2 regions of the Vibrio sp. 1978 genome follow, and region 2 is predicted to be linked to the other one. Evidence: predicted binding sites of a transcription regulator. Region 2 holds the regulator's gene; the other holds the start of a gene.

Region 1 (3,150 bases), on a different contig from region 2:
ACTGACCACGGGTTATATTTTCTGTAACGCTTAAAGCCAATGTACGAGAGAAATACGCTTAAATAGCGAGCTGCTAGTACAAGAGGGACTGAAATAGCCATCATGATCCAGTCTTCTTTGTGGAATTCAAACAGCAGCATCGACATGCCGATCAGTAGGAATAACACGCCATTCAAGAACTCATCAACAAGCTCCCAAAAATGGTCAAGGTGATCTTCACTCTCTTTTGAAAAGCCAATAAAGCGTGTCCAGTTGCCAATCATAATACCGGATACAACCATTGCGAGTGGGCCTGATACATGGATGTATTCAGCAAATGCGTAACCTGCTGTTGGGACACCAATGGTAAGTAACAATTCCATTGAGTGATCATCGGTGGCACTGATCAAGTAGTGGAATAGCAAACCGAGGACGAAACCATATGTGATACCACCGATAGCTTCTTGGATGAAGAGTAAGGTGACACTACCTACAGTTGGTGCCTCAGTGCCAAATGCAATCGTAAATAGAGTGACGAAGATAACCAAACCGAAGCCATCATTGAAGAGCGATTCTCCTTCAATCTGAGTGGAGATACGTTTAGGAGCATCGAGTTTTTTCACAATAGCCAATACAGCGATTGGGTCAGTTGGCGATATTAGAGCACCAAATAGTAAGCAGTAGACCAAATCAAATTGGATGCCAATTAACTGACAAAACCCATACAGCGCAAATCCAATAAAGAACGTAGAAAACAGTGTAGCTCCAAGGGCTAAAACAGTGATCTCCCACTTTTGATCTTTAAGGTTCGGGAGTTTGATGCCTAGTCCACCAGCAAATAGTAAGAAGCCAAGAATGCCTTTGAGCAAGAAATCTTCGAAGTTAATCCTTGTGACCGTCTCCGTTGCAATTTCGGTGAGATGGAACCAGTTGTTTTGACCCGCAATTAAGATTAGAAGTGAAAGCACCATTGAACCTGCGGTAATCGCAATGGTGGTTTGCATCTTTCCTATCTTGCTGTTTACAAAAGCAATTAGCATCGCAGCTGCGGATAGAAAACATAAAGTATGATAGACCGACATAGAGCTCTCTATTTGTAACATTTTATGAATGGAATTCTCGGCTGATGCTGCTTAAATAGCAAACATTTTTTCGTGATTATTTTGCAAGTTAAGAAGGATATAAAATAATCATTAATTCTACGTTTAGACGTCTAGACTCCTGAAGTTTGTGTGATAGGATGGAAAGATAACTAAAGGAATGAGGCTGTACTGTGGGAAGTAACGTAATACAACAGATTGAAGCTCAATTGAAGCAACGTATTCTTTTGATTGATGGTGGTATGGGAACCATGATTCAAGGGTACAAACTTGAAGAGCAAGACTATCGAGGAACGCGCTTTGCGGATTGGCATTGTGATCTAAAAGGTAACAACGACCTGTTGGTTCTAAGTCAGCCTCAACTTATCAAGGAAATTCACGCTGCATATTTAGAAGCGGGTGCAGATATTCTCGAAACCAACACGTTTAACGCAACAACCATTGCGATGGCTGACTACGAGATGGAAAGCCTAAGTGAAGAAATTAACTTTGCTGCTGCCAAGCTTGCACGTGAAGTTGCAGACGAATGGACCGCAAAAACACCCGATAAACCGCGTTATGTCGCAGGGGTTTTAGGGCCGACGAACCGCACTTGTTCTATCTCTCCTGATGTAAACGACCCTGGATATCGAAATGTTTCTTTCGACGAGTTAGTTGAGGCTTACTCTGAATCGACTCGAGCGCTGATTAAAGGTGGTTCTGATCTTATTCTTATCGAGACCATCTTCGATACTCTTAACGCTAAGGCTTGTTCATTTGCTGTTGAAAGTGTGTTTGAAGAGATGGGTATTGAGTTACCTGTGATGATCTCGGGGACTATTACTGATGCTTCCGGTAGAACATTATCCGGTCAAACCACAGAAGCGTTTTACAACTCATTACGTCATGTTAAACCGATTTCGTTTGGTTTGAACTGTGCACTTGGCCCGGATGAACTGCGTCCTTATGTTGAAGAGCTCTCGCGTATATCAGAATCTTTTGTTTCCGCTCACCCAAATGCTGGGCTTCCGAATGCATTCGGCGAATACGATTTGTCGCCAGAAGATATGGCTAAGCATGTTAAAGAGTGGGCTCAAAGTGGCTTTTTAAACTTGATTGGTGGGTGTTGTGGTACAACTCCTGAGCACATTCGCCAAATGGCACTCGCGGTTGAAAATATCGCCCCTCGTCAATTACCTGAACTTCCCGTTGCTTGTCGCTTGTCTGGCCTAGAGCCACTCGCTATTGATAAAGACTCTTTATTTATCAATGTCGGTGAGCGTACGAATGTAACCGGTTCTGCGCGTTTTAAGCGCTTGATTAAAGAAGAGCTGTACGATGAAGCGCTCGATGTGGCTCGTCAACAAGTTGAAAATGGCGCTCAAATTATCGATATCAACATGGATGAAGGCATGTTGGATGCACAAGCTTGTATGGTTCGCTTTTTAAACCTTTGTGCGTCAGAACCTGAAATCTCAAAAGTACCAATCATGGTTGACTCTTCCAAGTGGGAGGTTATTGAAGCCGGTCTTAAGTGCATCCAAGGCAAAGGCATTGTTAACTCGATCTCTCTCAAAGAAGGCAAAGAGAAATTCGTTGAACAAGCTAAGTTGATCCGCCGTTACGGTGCGGCTGTGATTGTGATGGCGTTTGATGAGATTGGGCAAGCAGATACACGTGAGCGCAAAGTAGAAATTTGTACCAACGCTTACCGAATTCTTGTTGATGAAGTGGGCTTTCCACCAGAAGACATCATTTTTGACCCAAACATTTTTGCCATTGCTACGGGGATCGAGGAGCATAATAACTACGCGGTGGATTTCATTGAAGCCGTTGGCGATATCAAACGTGATTTACCACATGCGATGATCTCGGGTGGTGTTTCTAACGTCTCATTCTCTTTCCGTGGCAATAACTATGTACGTGAAGCGATTCACGCGGTGTTCCTCTACCACTGTTTTAAAAATGGTATGGATATGGGGATTGTGAATGCGGGTCAGTTAGAAATCTACGATAACGTGCCTGAAAAATTGCGTGAGGCTGTGGAAGATGTCGTTCTTAACCGTCGTGATGACGCCACTGAGAGATTGTT
Region 2 (3,150 bases):
GAATACCCACAACGCGTAAGTAGCATTCTGGGTTTGCTAAGCTACTGCCACCAAACTTATGCAGCTGACGTTGTACAGTCATTGTTATCGTCTCCTATTACTGGGTAGCTTTAGCGAACGCTTGTTCTAAATCTGTGATGAGGTCTTGTGCATCTTCCAAACCGACAGACAAACGCAATAGTTGATGAGAGACCCCAGCCTCCGCCAGCGCCTCCTCACCCATTGCACGGTGCGTCATGGATGCTGGGTGGCAAATCAAACTTTCTACACCACCTAATGATTCAGCTAATGAAAACAGTTGGAGCTCTTTCACAAACACCTTTAACTGCTCAAACGAACCAGCAAACTCAAAACTCAACATAGAGCCAAAGCCCGTTTGCTGCTTTTTAGCGATGTCATGACCTGGATGTTCCGGCAGGCTTGGATGATAGATAGTTTTAACTAACGCTTGTTTCTGTAGGTAAGCCAGTACCTGCTGTGAGCTCTCTTCATGTACTTTCATACGAGCACCAAGCGTACGAATACCTCGCAGTGTCATGTAACTATCGAAAGGTGTGCCCGTTGCACCAATACAATTGCCCCACCATGCAAGCTCTTCTGCATGCGCTTCTGTGTTGGTGATGATTACCCCACCAATTACGTCCGAATGACCGTTGATGTACTTTGTTGTGGAGTGGATAACAAAATCCGCACCTAGCTCTAAAGGTTTTTGGTACACGGGTGTCAAAAAGGTATTGTCCACCGCAACTAACGCGCCGACTTGTTTCGCTTTTTCACAAGTAGCTGCAATATCCACTACGCGAACCAGAGGGTTTGACGGAGTTTCTAGCAAAATGAGTTTTGGTTTTTGTGCCAATGCAGCATCTAAAGCCTGTTCGTCTGATTGATCGACAAACTGAACCTTAAAATCGCCTTTGTTAGCTCGGGTATTAAAAAGACGATAGGTACCACCATAACAATCGTGAGGAGCAATAATGAGATCATCTGGGCCGAGAAAAGCGGAAACCCATAAATTTAATGCCGACGTACCGCAGTTAGTAACAACCGCTCCTTTTCCAGACTCAAGTTCAGATAGCGCACTTTCCAACAGTCCGCGGTTTGGATTACCAGATCGTGTGTAATCATACTTGGGCACTTCACCAAAAGCAGGAAAACCATAGTTAGTGGAAAGATAAATAGGTGGAACGACAGCATGATATTGGCTGTCTGATTCAATACCAGTGCGTACTGCAATGGTCGCAGGTTTGCGAGTGCTCATGGGTGTATCCTTTCACGGGTAATGACTTCTAAATAGGAATGCGCTATATCTAATGAGTAACATAAAGTGATCAACACGCTTCCTTTGCTGTTATGTTCACTTTACTCGTCAAAAAATGAGACGTCAACACTTCTAGACGTCTATATGTCTTTGCTTATGGCGGTAAATGCAGCTAAAATCAGCACCTAAATTATTTTTAACCGATTACATAAATGAAGGTGTGCAATGGCTGACTGGAATGGCGAATACATTAGCCCATATGCAGAGCACGGCAAAAAAAGCGAACAAGTAAAAAAAATTACCGTCTCTATCCCGCTAAAAGTTTTAAAGGTGCTAACTGATGAGCGTACTCGCCGTCAGATCAATAACTTACGCCATGCAACCAATAGTGAATTGCTATGCGAGGCATTTTTGCACGCGTACACAGGTCAGCCACTTCCGACAGATGAAGACCTTCGTAAAGACCGTCCTGATGATATTCCAACAGAAGTAAAAGCGCTGATGACGGAAATGGGCATCGAATTTGAGTCATTCGACGAAGAATAAAAAAGCCTGATAAGAGGTTTCAGGTAATAACTCTTGCCTCGAGCCAAATGAATGACATAAAAAATGGGACGCAATAGCGTCCCATTTTTGTGTATCACATCTGAAAGATATATTACTCTGCCATGTAGTTTTCAGGCATCTCGATACGAGCTACACCTGAATTAACCGCCGCCTGAGCAACCGCTTTTGCAACACGTGGTAGCAAACGTGAATCCATTGGTTTTGGAATAATATAGTCCGCACCAAACTCTAGCTTATCAACACCGGCAGCCTTCAATACGGCTTCAGGTACAGGCTCTTTTGCTAGCTCGCGAATCGCCTCAACGGCTGCAAGTTTCATTTCATCATTGATTTCACTTGCACGCACATCAAGAGCACCACGGAAAATGAATGGGAAACACAATACGTTGTTAACTTGGTTAGGATAATCACTACGGCCAGTACCCATGATCAAGTCATCACGAACTGCGTGAGCAAGTTCCGGCTTGATTTCAGGATCCGGGTTAGAACATGCGAATACGATTGGCTTATCAGCCATCAACTTCAACGCTTCCGCTGGCAACAGGTTTGGACCAGATACACCTAGGAACAGATCTGCACCTTCAATTACGTCTTCTAGTGTGCGCTTATCTGTATTGTTCGCAAATAACTGCTTATATTCATTAAGGTCATCACGACGAGTGTGAATCACACCTTTGCGATCTAGCATGTAGATTTTTTCGCGCATTGCACCGCATTTGATCAGAAGCTCCATACACGCTACAGCGGCAGCGCCAGCGCCAAGACAAACAATTGTTGAATCTTCAAGTTTCTTACCTTGAAGTTCGATTGCATTCAGCATACCCGCTGCCGTTACAATAGCAGTACCATGTTGATCATCGTGGAATACTGGTACATCACAACGCTCAATCAGACGCTTTTCAATCTCAAAACAGTCTGGTGCTTTAATATCTTCAAGGTTGATACCGCCAAAAGTGTCTGCAATGCTCGCAACAGTATCAACAAATTCATCGATCGTGCGGTGCTTAACTTCAATATCAATAGAGTCAAGACCTGCGAAACGCTTAAACAGTAACGCTTTACCTTCCATCACTGGCTTAGATGCAAGTGGACCTAGGTTACCTAGACCTAGAATAGCGGTACCGTTAGAAATAACAGCAACCATGTTCCCTTTTGCAGTGTACTTGTACACGTTATCCGGGTTTTGTGCGATTTCACGCACTGGCTCTGCAACACCAGGGCTGTAAGCAAGGGCAAGATCACCCGCCGTTTCCGCAGGCTTTGTAAGTTCGACAGCAATCTTTCCTGGAGTTGGATAAGCATGGTAATCCAATGCTTTTTGGCGA

What was found. The regulator MetJ, encoded in region 2, represses methionine synthesis genes. The targets are predictions, from matches to a motif close to TTAGACNTNTANANGTCTAA.
Region 1: the regulator MetJ is predicted to act here: its motif matches at 1,185-1,204, upstream of metH (methionine synthase).

Annotation. Positions count from the first base shown of each region.
Region 1 is NZ_JAWPOP010000017.1:1,081-4,230, forward strand. It holds gene R8N49_RS16385 (cation:proton antiporter) at 1-1,061, opposite strand, end outside; gene metH (methionine synthase) at 1,253-3,150, shown strand, end outside.
Region 2 is NZ_JAWPOP010000040.1:18,377-21,526, forward strand. It holds gene R8N49_RS23320 (bifunctional aspartate kinase/homoserine dehydrogenase II) at 1-82, opposite strand, end outside; gene R8N49_RS23325 (O-succinylhomoserine (thiol)-lyase) at 98-1,258, opposite strand; gene metJ (met regulon transcriptional regulator MetJ) at 1,484-1,804, shown strand; gene R8N49_RS23335 (malic enzyme-like NAD(P)-binding protein) at 1,917-3,150, opposite strand, start outside.